Rubinisphaera italica: one gene and its partner. The protein of the gene in region 1 interacts with the protein of each later gene in a pairwise test. Links are inferred from orthologs where the notes say so. Each region holds a gene or a part of one and is shown on either strand. Other genes may lie near its edges. The genes, in order: acpP and Pan54_RS15590.

Evidence for each region.
Region 2: the proteins of acpP (region 1) and Pan54_RS15590 interact in binary tests that used the Escherichia coli proteins (3 or more experiments, as listed by UniProt). The link is inferred for Rubinisphaera italica from one-to-one orthologs.

What each region holds. Positions count from the first base shown.
Region 1 is NZ_SJPG01000001.1:3,528,095-3,531,270, reverse strand. Bases 1-2,930 are described here. They hold acpP (acyl carrier protein), read left to right. Parts: upstream 1-1,315; coding sequence 1,316-1,546; downstream 1,547-2,930. Other genes in these bases: fabF (beta-ketoacyl-ACP synthase II), read left to right, coding at 1,550-2,797; fabD (ACP S-malonyltransferase), read left to right, coding at 61-978. UniProt on the Escherichia coli protein: Carrier of the growing fatty acid chain in fatty acid biosynthesis.
Region 2 is NZ_SJPG01000001.1:4,156,830-4,173,809, forward strand. Bases 7,339-10,055 are described here. They hold Pan54_RS15590 (acyl-CoA thioesterase), read right to left. Parts: upstream 9,040-10,055; coding sequence 8,638-9,039; downstream 7,339-8,637. Other genes in these bases: Pan54_RS15585 (divalent metal cation transporter), read right to left, coding at 7,339-8,413; Pan54_RS15595 (diguanylate cyclase), read left to right, coding at 9,423-10,055. Outside these bases: twin-arginine translocase subunit TatC, read right to left, coding at 1-640; Pan54_RS15560 (PQQ-like beta-propeller repeat protein), read left to right, coding at 1,064-2,560; Pan54_RS15565 (peptidylprolyl isomerase), read right to left, coding at 2,691-3,227; Pan54_RS15570 (group I truncated hemoglobin), read right to left, coding at 3,471-3,854; Pan54_RS15575 (putative transporter), read left to right, coding at 4,266-5,930; Pan54_RS15580 (DUF423 domain-containing protein), read right to left, coding at 6,003-6,452; more of Pan54_RS15585, read right to left, coding at 6,644-7,338; more of Pan54_RS15595, read left to right, coding at 10,056-11,525; Pan54_RS15600 (TrkA C-terminal domain-containing protein), read left to right, coding at 11,835-12,644; Pan54_RS15605 (class I SAM-dependent methyltransferase), read left to right, coding at 12,607-13,323; Pan54_RS15610 (GNAT family N-acetyltransferase), read right to left, coding at 13,320-13,715; Pan54_RS15615 (AGE family epimerase/isomerase), read right to left, coding at 13,882-15,318; gltX (glutamate--tRNA ligase), read left to right, coding at 15,575-16,980.

The DNA of each region.
Region 1 (3,176 bases):
GAGCTTCGGAATCATGCGTTCCCAGGGAGGACCTTGGGAGCGAGGAAGAGAGACTGAATAATGCCAAAAACAGCCTTTTTGTTTCCCGGACAAGGCGCCCAGCAAATTGGAATGGGCGTAAAAGTTGCCGAGAAATATCCTGCCGCACGTCAGTTATTTGATCAAGCTGCTGAAATCCTCGGTTTCGATCTCCTGAAATTATGTGCCGAAGGTCCTGAGGAACGAATCAATGCGACCGAAATCAGTCAACCGGCTTTGTATGTTTCGAGTTTGGCGTCGCTGGAAGTGGTGAAAGATCAGTCGCCAGAGGCATTCGATCAGGTCGAAGTGGCAGCTGGATTGAGTCTGGGCGAATACACGGCACTGGCATTTGCTGGAGCGATGTCTTTTGAAGATGGTTTGCGGGTTGTCCGAGTGCGTGGTCAGGCCATGCAGGCTGCAGCCGATGCGACTCCTTCCGGGATGGTCAGTCTTCTGCTTCTCGATGAAGAAAAAGTTCAGCAGGTTTGCGACAAAGCCAGCGATGCTGGTTTGATTCAGATTGCGAATTACCTGTGTCCGGGGAATATTGTCGTTTCCGGGGATCAGGCTGCCTGTGACAAGGTCGTCGGGCTTGCAGAAGAGGCAGGTGGCCGGGCGATTCCGTTAAAAGTCGCTGGAGCGTTTCACACACCAATTATGCAGTCGGCAACGGAGAAGTTAGCGGCGGTTCTGGAATCTGTGGAAATTCATGCTCCGCGAATTCCCGTAGTCTCCAATGTCGATGCGAAAACACATAGCGATGCCTCTGAAATTCGTGATATTCTCGTCAAGCAGGTCGTGCACCCTGTTCTCTGGGAAAAATCGATGAATGCATTGCTGGAAATGGGTGTCGAGCAGTTTTATGAAATCGGTCCTGGGAAAGTTCTAAAAGGCTTGATGAAGCGGATTGCCAGAAAAGCAAGCGTCGAAAATTACAACGATGAATCAATTGCCTGATACTTTGATCCAATTTTAAATCAGGGTGGCACTGGCTTTGTTTGACAGTGCCACCAATCGCCAGGTTTAAATGGAGCAATTCACCAGCAGGATTCAGCATTTATTTCAGAGATTTTGCCACGGATTCCCAGCTTCCTGTAAAATGAGTAAAAACAGGTCGGGATTAGAGTTTACACAAATTTCAAAAAGCGATATACCACGGAAGCAATGTCAATTTTACTGTTGGCAGTTAATTCTCAGTCGGACTTGTCAGGCTGAACGAGAAACGCGATATTGGGCCATTGAATACAGGATTGGCCTGCCAGAATTATCAACCCGAAAACAGGAGAGGGTTCGAGTGGACATTGAGGAAAAAGTTATCGGCATTGTGAGCGAGCAGCTGAACTTCCCTAAGGAAGAAATCAACTCTCAAAGCTCATTTCAAGACGATCTGAAAGCCGATTCACTGGATTTGGTTGAACTCGTCATGGAGTTTGAAGAAGAATTCGACATCACAATTCCAGATGACGACTACGAAAAAATTCGTACCGTTGGTGATGCTGTCAAATATATTCAGGAGAAGTCCTGAACGATGCGCCGACGTGTTGTAGTCACAGGATGCGGGGTTGTGACCCCGCTCGGCTGTGAAGTGGCTGAGTTTTGGGACAAGCTTTGCGCAGGCAAAAGCGGAATTGGCCCGATTGAACGGTTTGACTGTTCAGAATACAAAGTCACTTTCGGGGGTGAAGTACGCCACTTCAAACCCGAGGATCACATGCCGCTCGATATTCGCGAACAACGCCGCATGGACCGCTTTGTCCTGTTCGGTATGGTCGCCTCACATAAAGCGATCACGCAAGCTGGTATCGATCTCTCTCAGGGAGATCCCTACCGACATGGTGTGCTGATCGGCAGTGGGATCGGCGGACTGAATGAGATCGAAGATCAACACGACGCGCTCTATAATAAAGGGCCATCCCGCGTTTCTCCTTTCATGATACCCAAGCTGATGGTCAATGCCGCCAGTGGGAATATCTCAGTGAACTGGGGGCTCAAAGGACCAAACTCAGCGGTTGCTACTGCCTGTGCCTCAGCAACGAATGCAATTGGTGATGCTTATCGACTGATCCAATATGGCGAAGCCGATGTCATGGTGACCGGTGGTAGCGAAGCAGCGATGACCCCGATGGGATTATCCGGTTTTGCCCGCATGAATGCACTCTCCAAAAGAAACGACGAGCCCGAACGGGCGAGTCGGCCTTTCGATACTGACCGCAACGGTTTCGTCCTTTCCGAAGGAGCCGGTGTTGTCATCCTTGAAGAGCTCGAACATGCCAAAGCTCGTGGAGCCAACATTCTCGGCGAACTTGTCGGTTACGGCATGTCCGCAGATGGCACGCACATGACCGCCCCCGATCCCGAAGGTCGTGGAGCATCCTATGCAATGAGACGCGCTTTGGATGATGCCGGAGTCAAACCCGAATTCATCGATTACATCAATGCCCATGGCACGAGTACACCACTTGGCGACAAAGCCGAAACTGCTGCCATTAAAACGGTCTTTGGTGAACATTCGAAAAAACTGACTGTTTCAAGTACGAAAAGCCAGCTCGGTCACATGCTGGGAGCCTCTGGTGGTGTGGAATTCGTGATCTGTACATTGGCGTTACAGGAGCAGGTTGCTCCGCCAACAATCAATCTCGAAAATCCAGATCCAGCTTGCGATCTCGATTACATCCCCAATGAAGCCCGTCAGATAAAGATGTCTCACATCCTCACCAACAGCTTCGGTTTCGGCGGCCACAATGCCTGCCTGGTTGTTAAGACGTTTGAGGGGTAATTTTTGCTAGACCATTTTCAAATGGTATCTGCAGTCGCATGGACATCAAATGTCCTAAAACGATGTGTTTGCTCCTGCTGAACGCTGCAGGTAACTATTGAATATGCTCTAGTTCAATTGATTGGATCGCAATTCTACAAGCACGAAGCGCAAGCGAGTGTGTCCTCAACTCTGTGACACACTCGCTTGCGCTTCGTGCTTTTATTTTCAGGCGAGCCTTGCCGGTTATTGCAGGGGTGTTCTCACGATCCTTGTGCGACTTTTGAGATCAAGCCCAAGGTGACTCGACCCCACCCGAGTCATGACTGACTCGGGGCGTTTCACCTGACAATGAATTTGCTCACTAAAACTTGGTTAGCCCCGAAAGAATCTTTCGGGG
Region 2 (16,980 bases), 640 kb from region 1 along the record:
TCCAGGCGTTGAAGAAAATCCAGGGACTGGAGAGCACAACCCCAGAGACCAGGGCCACTTTCACATACGTTAAAAAGGCTTCCTGTACATTCAGGGTGACTGGTCGATTGGTTTTCTTGACCACTTCTCGAAAAATTGAGAACTCGGGTGCGCGAATTCGGAGGGTGATTTCTGCAGGTTTGGCTTTAGGGTCTGTGGACGATGTCCCTACGGGAGTTGGGAATTTTCCTGGATCGGCTTTGTGAAGTGCGTTCAGCAGGTCGGCTTGAGGAATTTGCACATCAATTTGCGGGCCGTTCAATCGGGCATTGGCTCGGGGGATCCCCGTCGCTTCTTCTTCAAGCTCTTCCTCAGTTTTCTTCTTGCCTTCGGTGAGCGATGTCGTCCAGCTGACAAAGCGTTCGATGAATGAGTCATCGCCGAGATCATCAATCCGGTGTTCGCCGAGACCGTGTCGGATCAAGGCTCGATCGATCGGACTGCGGACCAGTGCGACGAGCTTGTTTCCGAAAATGAGCGTAAAAATCGAAACGAGAATCACGCCGAGCAATGCTCGTATCAAATAATAGCGCAGCTCTTCGAGGTGATCCCCGAAGCTCATGCTGGAGTCGTCAAACAGGTCTTTGGATCGGAGTGCCATGATTATTTCACTTCTTCGCACAGGAATGGTGGCGCAAATTCCGTGAGGAAATGTGCCTGGAGATTTGCCGGAGAACGTGATGGGTACTCGGTCGGGCAAAAGGAGATTTACCCCGGAGAGCAATGTTCGCAACCTGCCGTCCAGGTGATTTTCAACTTCCTCAATATCAGCGACGAAGTTGAAATTTAATAACCCAGACTACAGGAAGATCTATTATGGACAGGAAACCGGCCTGATGCAACGCAAATCGGTCATGGAAATGATTCCCGAATGCGAAAGGGTCAATCTTGCAAAATCATAGAAATATGCGATGACTGGTAAATAGCGAGTCAACATGTTTTGATATCATCAATATTCCGTCAACTGATGAACCGTATTTTACGGATAGTTGAGTACTGAAATTATGATTCAGGAGAGAATCTCATGCGGCTACTTTCTCAATTCTCTGCGGTTCTGAGCATTTCCTGCTGTTGTTTGATTGCGATCTCTGCGAATTCAGCCTGTGCAGCCGACTGGAATCAATGGCGGGGACCTGACCGGACTGGCTATGTTGCGACTACCCCTGCTGTAATCTCTGAATTACCGGCTCTGGGGTTAACACCGACTTGGATTACCGACTCGATTCCTTCTGCCAAAGGCGGCGGCTGGGGATCTCCTGTGGTGGCGGATGGTAAGGTCTATCTGTTTGCCCATAAGAAAGAACTGGTGGGGGATCCGCCGGGAGAGAAACAGTTTCCGTATTTGTCACCTGAAAAGCGAACACCTCTTTCTGATGAAGAATATGCAGAATACGAAAAGAATCGCCGAGCCGAGGATGCCGAGCGGGCCAAGGCTTATGAGTTTCGTGAATTTGTGCTGGCTTACGATGCATTGACTGGTCAGGAAGAGTGGGTCAACCAGAGTGAATCGACCTATACCCGATTTCCCCAATCGGGATGTCCAACGATCGTGGCCGGGAAATTATTAATTCTCGGAGCAGGTCGGACGGCTCGATGTCTTGATGCGAAAACTGGTGAGCAACTCTGGGAAACTAAACTGCCCGGCGAGTTCAGCGACGAATTTTACCAGGCTTCGGTTCTGGTGGTCGATCAAATCGCTGTATTTAATGCGACGCATTTATTCGGGCTGGATCTCAACTCTGGATCCATCGTCTGGTCAGGAGATCCCGAGCAGACGAAAAGTAAACACGCTTCGCCGGCCGCCTGGACACATCAGGGAAAGAACTATGTGATTTCTATTGGCAATGGCGGCGATGCGGTTTGCTTGAATCCACAAACTGGCGAAGTGATTTGGAAAGTCGCTGCGGAGGGCGGAAGTGCTTCGCCCGTTGTTACAGGTGACAAGTTGCTGATTTATGGCAATAGCCGCAAGAAGGGGCTGGCCTGCTTTAAGATGACGCCTCAGGAAGCGGATCAAGTATGGGTCTTTCAGCGAGTGACCGACAAAGGGAGTACGCCGATTGTTGCCAATGGAGCCGTCTACGTGCAGGGGGAACGCAAACTGGCTTGTGTGGATCTGGAAACGGGTCAGCAAATGTGGATGGCGAATCTCGATATGGAAAATCCGCAATGGGGTTCACCCATTGCAGCGGGGGATATTGGATTTTACGCCTACGATGGCATACTGGGATTCTCCTTGAACCCAGATGAATTCGTAACCCGGTTCGATGCCAAGATCGACAAGAATCATCTGCTGGCGCCGACGAGTCATTTTCGAGAGCTTTATCAGATGGACAGCAACGACCTCGATGCCGAGGCTCGTAAGAAAGCGTTGAAGGACTATCAGCAAAACGTCGGACGGCACGGTCCTCTCAAATGCGCCACCCCAGCATTTGCGGATGGATTTCTGTATCTGCGATTGAGTGATCGACTCGTCTGTTACGATTTGAGGGCTGCATCACAACAGGTTTCGCAGAGGTGATTGTTAGCACTTAACATTCTGGGGGCTTCGCTGCGCTACGACCCCAGCCACCCACGATTGATCAAAACAATAAGGGAACGCGAGGTTAAATACCTCCCGTTCCCTTTTTTACCCTCAACCTTCAACCAATTTACTTCGCCGTTTCAATCACGCGGCTCGATTTGATTTTCACCTCTTCGAGAGGCTTATCGGCAGAGTTGGTTTCGACGCCACCGATTTTCAGGACGACATCCAGAGAATCCTGGTCTGCTGTTTTTCCAAAAACGGTATACTGGTTATCCAGATGGGGAACTCGTCCCAGGCAGATGAAGAATTGAGAACCGGCAGAGTTCGGATCGCTCGTGCGGGCCATCGACAAAACACCGGCTTCGTGGGGTTTGTCGTTGAATTCCTGAGGAATGGTATAGCCCGGCCCACCTGTTCCTGTGCCGTTTGGGCAGCCAATCTGAACGACGAAATCGGGAATCACTCGATGAGCGATGATGCCATCGTAAAAGCCGATTTTTGTCAGGCCGAGAATGTTTTTGCAGTGACCTGGAGCGACATCCAGCCACATATCGAGCAGGATTTTGCCGGCTGTGGTATCGAATTCGATTTGATAATTGTTCTTGTCGAAATCCATCTCCGCGATCGCGGCGTCTACATCGGCCCGGTAATTTTTACTCATAATTAAAACTCATTCCTGTGAAGTGCGGCTGGCATTCCCAGCCAAAACTGAATTATTTTTCCATAGATGGCGGCTAATAGGCCATACAGGTTAATGATTTAGAATGCAAATTCAAACATGCGTGGGATAATAACTCCGGGAGAAGCGATCTGTTGACAGACAAATTCGATTGCGTGAAGTTTCTGTAATGAAACCGATGATTTCGCTTACGATATCTACATTACTCAGAACCAGACGTCAGAGTTAACCGTCCGAAGAGGTCGCTCCGGTGATGTCGTTCGCGTAGGTATTAATCCGACTCACTACACCATGAATGTCATTGTCGGAAACACCGCGATTTTCCAGAACCGTGAGTAAATGTCCTACAAAAGCGGTCAGGTGTTTTGAAGTGATGCCCCGTCCGGCATGGGCGTAGGGGAGATCGAGCCCGCCATATTTTTCCGGCCCCCCGAGTGCAGCAGCGATAAACTCAGATTGCATCTGGCGCTGCTTCGGCATGTCGACGTTTTCAAAAAAACCACTTAACAGCGGATCTGCTAAAACAAGATCGTACATGTCGTCGATAATCTGCCGGATTTCTTTGGATCCTCCAAGTCGATAATACAGCGTCTCTTCGTTGGAATTCATCTGGCTACTCCTGGGAGAGTGGTTGATCGCTTTGAATAAATCCTGTTTGTGAATGAAATACTGTCAGGCAACTGGCTGTCATCTGTTTTGCGACAATCATTGGAGAGTTCTGTTCCCTGAGATCATCTCACCACAATTCAATTGTAACCGGCGGGAAAGGAAATTTGAACTGGATCGAACGTACGGATTTGTCGCACTTCATCCATCATGTCGAGAATAACCAGTAATCGCTGCTGACTTCATAAGGGTTCGTTGAAGTCAAAAATTCTCGGCTCCGGTAGTCTTGTATTTGGGAGCCTCATAGTCAAAATTTAGCCTGAAGACATAATACGAAAACAGTCTTAACAAATCGAACCGTCCCCTTTGTCTGGTTGCTCACCTTGACGAACCATCCTGGCCAGCGATAGTACTATGGATTTGCTGAATTCGCTAACTCCGACGAGTCAATCCATACTCGTTATCTCACTTGTGGCAACAACCGGCTTGGCGCTTGGCAGTCTCAAGTTTCGTGGGATCGGCCTCGGCTCTGCCGGTGCCCTGTTCACTGGAATTGCCTTTGCCCATTATGGAGTGGTGATTGAACCAGAGATTCTGCATTTCGCGAAAGAGTTCGGTCTGATTCTGTTCGTGTTCACAATCGGAATCCAATTGGGTCCGAGTATTATTGATCTGTGGAGACATCAGGGAGTTCGTCTGAATGCCTTGGCGATTCTCATCGTATTGAGCGGAGCTTTGCTGACCGTTTTGATGGCATTTCTTCTCAATATCCAGGGAGAGGCAGCCGCCGGTTTGTTTTCCGGGGCAACGACAAACACTCCTTCACTGGGAGCGGCACAGCAGGTGCTTGCGGAACAGTCGACAGATGCGGAGGGTTCGAGCAGTCTCCTCGCTTTAGGGTATGCGGTAGCCTATCCTGGAGGCATCGTCGGCATCATCGCTTCGATTCTACTTCTCAAGCGGATATTTAATATCGATCTGGAGGCGGAGAAAAAGCAACTGATCGATCAAGCTCCACAAGCCCCTCCCCTGGAACGAAGAAATCTGTTGATTCTGAATGCAAACTTGAGCGGAGTACCTCTGGGAGAAATCCCCGGGCGTCAGGAAACGCATGTGATGATCTCGCGGATCTGGAAGAAGCAGGAAGATGTCGTTCATCCTGCGGCTGATGAGACACCGGTCGAAGTCGGAGATGTGATTCTGACGGTTGGAACGGCTTCCGAATTGGATCGCTTTCAGATGATCGTCGGACAGGTTTCCGATCAGAATTTGATGGAAGCCCGTGGCGATGCCAGCTGGCAACGAGTGATCGTCACCAATAAAAAAATTCTGGGAGATTCTTTAGGTGAGTTGGGTTTGCATCAGCGATATGACGTGAATGCCACGCGGTTGATTCGAGCCGGTGTAGAGATGGTCCCAAACAGAGCGACGCGACTCCACTTCGGCGATCTGCTACGTATCGTTGGGAATACAGAGAATCTCATACAGGCATCCCGTTTTCTCGGCAATGAACCCAAAGAACTGGACCATACTCAGTTCATTCCCTTTTTTGTCGGTCTGACCGTGGGCGTCATCTGTGGTTTGATTCCAATCAGCTTACCAGGATTGCCTGTGCCTGTTCGTCTTGGACTGGCCGGTGGTCCGCTGCTGGTAGCGATTTTGTTCAGTCTGATCGGAAACTTGGGCACTCTTGTCTGGTACATTCCCAGTAATGCGAATCATTCAATCCGCGAACTGGGAATCATCCTGTTTCTGGTCTGTGTTGGGCTCAATGCGGGCGGGAATTTTATGGAGACCGTGCTCACGTCAACAGGTGCAATTTGGTTGCTGGCTGGTATTGTGATCACAATGGTTCCGTTACTGATCACCGGTCTGGTCGCCCGTTATTGGCTCCGGCTCAATTTCCTGACACTCTCAGGCGTCATTGCCGGCAGCATGACTGACCCCCCTGCACTCGCATTTGCATCATCCTTATGCCAGGCCGAGGGGGCTTCGATCGCCTATGCTGCCGTCTACCCTCTGGCCATGATGTTAAGAATCCTTGTTGCCCAAATTCTTGTCTTGCTGTTGTGCGGGTAGCCTGACAATGTCGTCCAGATTCCGTGACGGTCCTTGGAACTTGTCTAATACAAACAATTCCGGGAGTGGGGCTTATCCATTCAAAACAATCTCTTTTTCCTGCGACTTGCATAACCCAATTGCCAGCAAAAACCAGCCAATCAGAAATGAAAGTCCTCCAAGCGGGACAATCATGCCGAGCCAGGGCTGGTTCAGTAAAGCAAGCAGATAGAGACATCCTGAAAAAAGCAGAATGCCAGTGACAAAGAAATAGCCTGCAGCATTGAGCAACCGACGCGAATGATGCGGATAAAAAGCACCGATGAACAGCAATCCGAAAGCATGCCAGAACTGGTATTCTGCTCCCGTTTTGAAATCCTGCAGATACTTGTGAGCAGCAGGAATGGGGTGCCCCATGACCATTTTGGGTGGTTGGTCTCCGTAGAGCTTGATGAATCGATCTTCCAGACCATGAGCAGCAAAGGCACCAAAAATAACGGCCCAAAATGCCAGAACTGCTCCCAAGGCTCCCCAACGATTCATGATATTTTTTCCTTCAATCCTTGTGTCACAGGGGCTTTTTAAACTCAGCAGGCTGGCACGTCCCTGAGCATCGCGAAGGGCGTGGCGATGTGATATCACCACACTCACCACTTTGTTCTGGGATGTGCCGCCCAATCCGAATCATGTTAGTGACATCCGAAACAGGCGCCCCGAGCCAGTCATGACTCGACTCAGGATGCAGAACCTGTTGTATCGGAATCTCCAGCGATCAGCATAGGTTCGGAAGGTTTGCGGATTATGCCAACCACCACCGCCAGTCCGATAAATACACCCATCGCCACAAAGCCAACCATGCGATAAGGGCTGGAGTAGATGCTCCAGAAGCTTCCGAATGCAGCCAGCAGTGAGGCGGTCAGCATCAGAATGTTCCAGACGACAAGCTGAACTCCCTTTGGTCGACTTGCTCCCATCAGGCTTTTTGAATTCATCATGAACATGAAAGTAAAGTAAGCAACTGGTAATAGAACCATTCCGAACATTGATGTCGGTACGGCCAGCCAGAGTTTGGCGTCACCCGACCACAGGAACGGTCCAAGTGCACCAGACAAACCAGCCAGATAACAGCCTGCTCGGTGATACATTCCCGTGTGAGGCAACTTGAAGATTTCACAGATCACGAAACCGTTGATCAGCATCAGTATGATAATCGTGGAGACGGCCATGCCGAGCACGCCGATTCCGAAAATGACTTGTGAGAAGATCGGGCCAGTCAATTCTTTGAGTGAACCTGCCAGATTGAACGCATCTCGAGTAACCAGCATAGCAGCCAGTTCACGATCGGCTGCAGGAAGATCGCTGACGGCTGCTTTCATCGCAGCGGGGTCAGCTTTTAAAATTGCGAACTCTCCAGCAGACACTTGCTGTTCGAGTCGTTTCTCTACCAGTTTGTTGTAGCCACCGACGAGATTGCCAGCTGGTGCAATTGCATTTCCCTGTTCATCAACTTCACCCATAAATCCGGGAGCGGGCTGAGCATGAAATTGAGTTGCAGAAGCAATCACTACACAACTGGTCGCCAGCAGGAAGGGGATGAACAATCCAAAAGCGAGATCGAAAATCGCCAGTTCGCGATGCACGCGTCCCCAGCCTTTTCTCAGCATGGAATACGGGAGCAGGAATGTCATATTGATCCCGACGGCCGTTGCAGCAGCGGTAATCATGACCTGCTGTTGTTCGGAAACAATTTTATCAGTCCAGAATTTAGAGTACTCGCCTGTTTGCGCCAGAATCGCAGTGAATTGATCGGATGGCCGCGACATCAGGCTGAGATCGGGAATGAAACCAGCCAGAATCCTCCCCCAATCCAGTCCCTCTCCACTGAAGGTCATTTTCAGAACGACGCCGAAGAAACAGAGCACGACAATTCCAACCATGATCTTAAGCAGCAATTCGAAAATACGAATTCCTTTGCTGCCGGAATCGTAAAACCAGATAATGGTTCCTGTTGAGATCAGCAGGAAAATGACGATGATCAGCTTGCTGGTAAAGTCATCCATTGCCCCGGCTCCGAAGACGCCAGGCAGTAAATTCTGTTGAATGGCAGCGGTCCCGAGAGCAAACTGCGGCATACACCAGACAAAGTTGGCCATCATGGTCGCAATCGCCCAACCCCAGCCGAGGACCGGATTGATGTGCTTATTGATTGCATCAAAAGGCCGTTCGCCCGTCGAGAGGGAGACATAAGCAATTGCACTGAGCATGATGATTCCCATAATCATTGCCAGTGGTTGCAGCCACATCAGGCCAAAACCAGCCAGTACACCTAAGTATAAACTGCCCGAAAGTGAGCCACCACCGAGAGTAATGGCACCTTGCAGCCAACCTGGTCCGGAAAGGGAAAAGTAGCCCAACATCCGTTTCAGGAATGGTTTGGCCTGCAACTCTTTGAGATAAGCTAGTTCAGTGGATTCGGTTGCGGCATCTGCCTGGGGATCGTTCATAAAATTAGCCTGCTGCGGTGTATGTTCTTAAATACTTGTGATCTATACGCTTATGCTCGACATTGAAAGTGCATCGAATGCATTTTCAATACTCCATGAGCATTGCTCATGTCTGCATTAGAGATCAATAATCGTTCAGATGAAAAATCATTGATGCGGAATAACAGACTATCCGCAGTGTGACCACAAAACAAGCACGGACTACACCTGGAATGTGAAGTCTTTTATCCGGTTGCAGTTCCGGGAAGATCATCTGTGATTCGCTGAACGACCCCCTGTGCATCGACCATGGCCAATACCGTAGAGCCTTCGGCGATTAGGGTTTCTCCGCGCATCACACGATACGAGTGCTCCAGTTTTGCAGCCGAGACCTTGTCGATGGTGGCGGTCACATGGAGGAGATCGTCATAGCGAGCCGGGTTCCGAAAGCGGAAATTCATTGAAACAACAACAAAAAACAGCCCTCTCTCTTCCATTGCCCTGTAATCACCACCGTTCACACGAAATAGATCTGTCCGGGCTTCTTCAAAATAAGCGGGGTAGTTTCCATGATGGAGAAACCCCATCGCATCCGTTTCACTGTAACGGACACGAATACGGGTTGTATTACTGGTGATATCGGGCATCGGTCTCAGACATTCCCTTATTTCTTGTTGAATTGAGTGACTGAATACCTCTCGACTGCTGCCGAAAGATTCGAGCCTTGGACGACTGACTGAACTCCTGACGCCCACAAGTTTTTAGTTTTGAAAAATAAACTATGACAGATTCAATTCGACAATTCCACTTTCAGAATTCTGGAATTGAACAGAAGGCTGATTAAGGGTAGCCGCACAACCGGAACGATTGCTCCAGATTCCTCAAAATCTTCCTGCCCACGGCAATCTTCTATTTGTCACTTGAATTCTACGACCTAGCGTTGAGCAGCCTGCGTGAAAATTGAATATCAACGCAGACGATTTCGGCATCTGGCAGCTGGTCAAGTAGTGTTAATTTGAGGATCGTTTCTATGTTATTGGATGACATTTCCGTTCGAAAAACTGGTCGAACGACTCGGGGAGCTCGGTATGCCTCATCTCAACGGGGTTTATTGGCGCTGGTTGAATTGCATCAGCACGCAATTGAACTGGAAGCCATCGAAGAAGAAACACCGACTCCGAATGCAATCTCTCCAGCAATCTTGCGAGATCTGCTCACCTGTCTGCACTTTCGGGATGAAAATACGTTTCTGCATTCTCGTCGCGTTTCGTTGATTGTCGTCGGTTTGGCCAAGCAACTCTGCTGGAATGCAGAAGCGATTCGTGAGATTGAATTGGCGGCTATGCTGCACGACATCGGCAAGATCGGGATCCCCGATCACATCCTGTTCAAGCCAGGCAGATATACCATTGAAGAAGCATCGTTAATGTCGTTACGAACTTCAATTGCAGAAGATATCCTCGATATCTGCTGTATTCCACTACGAATACGGAATATCATTGTGGAATCTCGTCTGCCATTTTCCAGAATGGAAGATTATCTCCGCCCTCTGGGAAAAGATCTCTCACAGGCAGGTCGCCTGCTGGCGGTTGCCGATGCCTATGAATCACTGTCGCGCGATCAGATTTATCGTGACGCGAAATCGGGACCGGAAATCAATAAAATCCTCAATGAACGCGCCGGTTCCATGTACGATGCGAGCATCGTGCAGACATTAATTCGCTGGGTTGAAAATGGTGGCGAGGCCGCCCTTCAGGATGTCGGTAAAGAATCGGCAATGAATGGGATGACTGCCCAGAGTGGAGCTTCTCTGGCGATGACTTCTCTCAGTAATATCTTCAGCCATCTTTACACACTCGAACAGGCATACGATGGGTTTGTGATTGTGGGAGTCGAAGGCAAAATCCTGTTGGCCAATCGAGGTTGTCGGGAAATCTTCCAGCAAGCTGATCGGGACTGGTCTGGTCAGTTATGGAATGGAGAATTATGTCCGCAGGCTGATGCTTATCAGAATCTCCTCAGCGATGACAATCTGCCTGTATACAGGACTATGACAGATAAAATGCCGTCAACCACTACGATTAAAGTTCCACAACCTGAAAATCTCTGGGAAGAACTGGAGGTTCAATCGATCCCCATGTTTGACTTCAATGAGGAACTGATTGGTGTCGGAGAATTTTATCGACGCAAGCAGCGGAATCGTGTGGAGTCGGCTAAATTTCGAGAACTCTCACTGCAGGCCAGTCGGGACGCTTTAACAGGTGTCGCGAATCGGGGCACCTTGGAAAATCAACTTTCTCGGGCAATGGCTAACTTTAAAGACGATCCCATTGAAAATCTCTTCTCGGTGGTTTATCTGGATATCGACCACTTCAAGTCAATCAACGACACCTTCGGCCATGCCACAGGGGATGATGTCCTGGTAACACTGGCAAAGCTATTACGAGAAGAAGCGTATGCGAGTGAATTTGTAGCTCGGTACGGCGGCGAAGAATTTGTGATTGTCTGTCCAGGGCTGACAGCCAGTCAGGCGTTCAAACGCGCAGAGCGTTTTCGCCTGGAAATTGCCAAACTTAAATTCGAAACTGCAACGTCTTTGAAAATCACTTCGTCATTCGGTGTCTCACAGGTCGAAGAGAGAGATTCACTCGAAAGTGTTCTCATGCGTGCAGACAAAGCGTTGTATCAATCGAAGGACCAGGGACGAAATCGATCCACCTTGCTTCAGCAATCCGATATTCATCAGGAAAATAAGCCGGAAAGTTCCCGGGCAGGGTTTGTGTTTGAAGCCTCAATCAATGGTGTGCTCTTCGACAACTTCCTGATCCTCAAATTACAGGGATTTGCAGAGCAGAATCATGCGAAGTTACTCAAAGTTCAGGAAGGCAATGTCCAGTTTCAGTTCGGACGCAAAAGGTTCTTTAAACGCTGGGGTAAGAATGCCGAATACCAACCGGTTCGTGTTGAGATCGATGCCAGGGCGGCTTTAAGTGCCCATGGCAGCCGGTCAAACTCCCAGAGATTGAATGTAAAAATCACACCGATTGGAATCCCCGCCAACCCGGAAATGTTCAAATTGCGTGCCCAATATGCCTATAGCACTTTGCGATCTCACTTTCTGAGCCAGGACTAACAATTACGTACCTCAAAACCGCCAGGCCAATTCACAACCCCAAGCATCTTCTATGCTTGGGGTTTTATTTTTCCGACAACCATGACGACAACCCTCACCTTAAGACGAAACCTTTAGCTTCTTAGCATTCTGGAAAATTTCTTCTGAGCATGTGGGCGACAGACCTTCGGTCGGTAGCCACTGCTCGAACTTATCGGTTTGAGTCGATAAGTAACCAGTTCAGACTATTCCGGTTCGGGAATCTCGACGATCAATTGCGATTGTTATAAGATATGCCACTAATCCCATTTGATTACGAAACTGGCAGCAATGATTGCGATATTTTCCTTACTCGTCACGATGTTTCTATCGCTCATGGTGACGCGCATTGCGGCCATGGCACTCATGCTTACGGGCATCTCCCGGGAAATGGCCCGCTTCCAGGCCCGCTCGGCTTTCACTGGTGTCGGCTTCACTACGACTGAATCCGAAGCGATGGTCAATCATCCGGTTCGCCGACGAATTCTCATGATCCTCATGCTCCTCGGAAATGTCGGAATTGCTACCGTTGTCGCGACCATTATGATTTCAGTAATGCAGGTCAACAGTTCCGGAATGCAGTACACGACTTTTATATTGTTGATGAGCGGGCTGGCTTTCCTCTGGTATTTTTCGAGCAGTCGTTTTATCGAACGGCATTTGAATCGATTGATTTCCTGGTCGCTTCGAAAATTCGGCAAGCTGGAAGTCCGCGATTATGTTGCCATCCTCCAATTGCAGGAAGGCTATGCGGTTTCCGAAATGGTGGTGGAATCTAAGGATTGGCTCACAGGGAAATCTTTACGGGAATTAAGGCTGCCCAATGAAGGCATACTTATCCTCGGACTGCAAAGGCGTGGCGGCACTTACCTGGGGGCACCAGATGCCGGTACGATCATTAAGCCGGAAGATACTTTGATCCTTTACGGCCCGCTCCATCGCATCCAGGAACTCGACCAGCGCAGAAGCGGTAAACAGGGCGACGAAGCTCATGAAGAAGCCGTTGATGAGCATGCCGAAACGATTGTTGAACAATCAGAAATTGAATACGAAGAGGAAGAAGATGAGCGCAGAAAAAGCGACCGTGGAGCAGATTCGTGAACGATTTGATCACGATGTCGAACGATTTTCAAATCTCGAAACGGGTCAGTCGGCTACCATCGACGCCCCATTAGCAATGGATCTGGTTTGCTCAGCCGCGGCTGCCTGCACGCCGAAGGCAACACACCTGCTCGACCTGGGCTGTGGCGCGGGAAACTATTCCCTCAAACTTCTGGAACATCTACCAACGCTGGATGTCACTCTGGTGGACTTGAGCCAGCCGATGTTGGACCGTGCACAAGAACGTGTCGCCAGCCAGACGACAGGAGTCGTGAAGACGATCCAATCTGACCTGCGTGAGCTGTCTCTGGAAGTCAACTCCTGTGATATCGTCCTGGCCTCAGCAGTCCTTCATCATTTACGAACAGACGAAGAGTGGTCGGCTGTCTTTGAGAAGATCTACCAATCTCTCCGTCCCGGTGGTTCCTTCTGGATTTTCGATCTCGTCCTCTCCTCCAGTCATGAAGTCCACGAACTGATGTGGCAACGTTACGGTGAATATCTGACGGGCTTGAAAGACGATGCCTATCGCCAGCACGTTTTCGATTACATCGAATACGAGGACACTCCACGACCTTTGGTGGAACAACTCGAATTACTGAAACAGGTTGGATTTGCCGAGGTGGAACTCCTCCACAAAAACTCCTGTTTTGCAGCCTTTGGTGGCATTAAGCGTTAACGTATCCAACAGGAATAATGCTGAGTCATGCCGATATGTGGATAATACGTCTCTGCTTTCGGTGCAGCCAGAAGAATCATTTTCGTATGCAAACCACTAATTTCATGCGTGAGATCAAGCAGTCGCTTACCAATCCCCTGCCCTTGAAACTTTTCGTCCACAGCGAGATCAGCTACGTAAACACAGGCGGAATAATCGGTGAGTGATCGGGCAATACCAACCAGCAGTCCATCCTGACGAGCAGTCACAATCACATCGGCTTGCTCGACCGCTTCCTGCATCAACTCGGGTTGATCTATCAGTCGTCGCTCAGCAAGGGTCGAACGTTTTAGAATATCGATATAGTCATCGACACTGAGTTTGGGTGATTGTTCGTAGTGAATATCAGGCATTGGTTGAGGTTAGTTTTGTAGGGTGCGTCCTGACGCACCATGCTGCAGACAATGAATTGAAATAGAAGATCTCGAAATGTGAATTAACGGAGAGAAACTTTCGATTGCTCACGGGCAAGGTGCGTCAGGACGCACCCTACTTCTAGATCCAAGACCCTGGACCAACTCACTTTGTCGCTCTTAGATAATCACATAAATCGCGGACGTTTTTCACGAATGTCTCGGATTCAATCACGCCTTCTTTAGAGGCTTTGTTGTACCCCTTCATGTTTCCTGAATCGACCCAGGCACCACGTTCATCGAGACCAGACATGATACTTTGAATTCGATCCTGTGAAGGTTTTCGGGGAGATTTCTGACGGATCGGTTCCTTTGTCAATCTGCGATACTCGCTCTCATACTTCTCAATTTTCGCTGGAATCTTGAAGGCGTAATGTGTGGGCAAATTGGAATCGTCATATGTCAAATGGTACTTGCCATCAATGACCTCTAAGTAGAGCGGGCGGTTCGTTTTTAATTCGTAAAATCGAGCCAGTTGCCCGTCTTTCAGCAGAGACGATTTCAAATAGGTCAAAGCACTCGGAATGGGTTGCAGATATTTCTTATCGCCTGACTTCTCAAAGAGCATCATCAGCGTTTCGATTGTTTCCTGGGTTTCATCACTTGCTAGAGCGGGAGGCTCGAATTTTCGATCCCAGACGGGGTGCATCTCTTCATTGTACTGCTGACACCAGCCTTGCTGAGGAATCGGCATTTGGGCTCGCACAAGAAAATCTCCTGCCCGTTTCGCACAATTCAAATATTCGTCATCCCCATAAACTTCCCAGGCGAGCAGCATTGTCGAGATCATATTCCCGGTGACATTATCGTTGAGATAATACTTCCCCGTCCAGTCGTTTAGCCACTCCCGGCTCCACTCCTCAGGATAGGACGCATTTAATACGGGATACTTCGGCCAGACCGGTTTGCTCGGATGTCGATCCCAGTTCTGCGCCCAGCCTCCGACCGGATGTTGAGCTTGAATCAAGGCATTCAGGGCGAACATACAGCTGTCATGAATTTTGGAATTCTTAAACTTCAAAGTGCCATCCATTCGAACCATAAACCGGACAGCTGCGGGAGTCGTATCATCATCGAGCGTGGTGATATTCGTCTTATTTTTACGAGATGGATTGAGTTTAAAGGACTCATTATCGCGATAGCCCCATTTTTTGCGTTCCACCTCATCAAAAGTAATCGAGTAATACCAGCCTCCCGATTGCATCTGCCCCTGCAGCAGAGCTTCAGCTGTTTTTAGAGCCGCATCTCGATATTTTTCCTTTCCCGTCAATTCGTAAGCATCGAGCAGGCTCATGCCAATGGCTGGGGTGCCGGGTGGCTGTACCCAGATCGTATTCTCATCTGTCTCCGCTTCCCCTTCCGTCAATTTCAGATTCTTGCTGTACCGCCAGTCGTAGCCGCCGTGCTTGGAGCAGTTTTCGATATAGAAATCACAAGCACGTTCGAGGGTATTGAGCACCTGCTCACGTTCCACTTGAGCCAGGCAGGGAGAGGACATCAAACAGAGGAGTACACATCCGGAAAACAGCATTCGTAGTGGCATTGCAGACCCTCTCGCAATTTTTGAGGTGACAAATTGATTTCGTAAAATGGATCGCCATATTACCATGCCTTGAATTGACTTGGGAGTGTGAACCGGAAACTATTGATGATTGTCGTTTCCCTTGTTACGGTTTCGCAGCAGATTGATACAAAGCTGTAGGTCAGGCACTGCCTGAAGGAATTTGACGTCACTTATTATTCAGACAGGCAAGATGCCTGTCCTACCTGATCATCTCCACCAACGAAAACACGCGTCCATGAAAGCGATTCGCACGCGATTTGCCCCCAGTCCGACAGGTTACATGCACATTGGCGGCATGAGAACGGCTCTGTTCAACTGGGTTTTCGCCAAACATCATCAAGGGACATTCATCCTGCGAATTGACGATACCGATCAGGCACGCAATGTCGAATCAGCTCTCGAACCAATCCTGCAGGCATTCCGCTGGCTGGGCATCCCGTGGGATGAAGGTCCCGAAACTGGAGGAGATTTCGGGCCCTATTTTCAGTCGGAACGAACTGATTTTTATCAGAAGCATTGCCAAACTTTGATTGAAAAACGGCTCGCATTCTACGATTTCACAACTCCCGACCAGAGCCGGGCAGAACGGGAAGCGGCTGAAAAAGAAAAGCGGAACTACATCAATAACCGCAACGATTTTGATCTGGACTCAGCAACCATTCAGGAACGAATCGATCGGGGAGACAATTACGTCATCCGCTTTCTCGTCCCTCGGGATACTGACAAGAAAATTGTGATTGACGATGCTGTCCGCGGACACGTTGAATTCGATCCTTCAACGATGCCTGATCCCGTCATCATGCGGTCAAATGGGTTGCCGTTATACAACTTCGCCTCCGTTATCGACGATGCCTCGATGCAGATTTCTCACGTCATCCGAGCAGAAGAACATCTTTCCAATACTCCCGTTCAGGCATTGCTGTTTGATGCTCTGGAATTTGAACGACCGACTTTTGCTCACATCCCTTATGTCGCAGCCCCCGGCACGAAAGAGAAATTGAGCAAACGCAAGCTGGAGCAGTATCGGAAAAATCCCAAATTCAAAAAGCTGTTTCAACATGGAGATTTTATCTTTCCATTACTCGGACTGGAAAACAACGGCGGGCTCGATCCTGTGATGGTCGAGTATTACGAAAAGATTGGCTACTTGCCTGATGCCGTGTTCAACGCACTGGCCCGAATCGGCTGGTCACTCGATGATCAAACGGAAGTTATGAGCCGGGAAACGATTATCGAAAACTTCACGCTTGAAAGGATTGTCAAATCTCCAGCTGGCTTCGATCCCGATAAGCTCCTCAGTTTTCAGGCTGAATGGATGGGGAAAGTTCCTCTCAGCGAAAAAGCATTGAACTGCATTCCGTATCTGGCAACTGCTGGTTACGTGCATGCGGGCGAAAAAGAATATTCACACGATTATATTGAAAAAGTCGTCGCGGCTGTCGGAGAACGCCTGGTCGTCTGGAGCGATATTCTCCGCTTCGATGAATTTTTCGTGACCGACGACGAATTGAAGTACGAAGAAAAGGCTTTTAAGAAGAGAGTTGTCAAACCCGAAGATGCCTGCACTCTACTCGCAGAACTTGCTGAGGAACTGACGACGTCCAATTGCCAAACCTCTGAGGATTTCGATCAGTTCGTGCA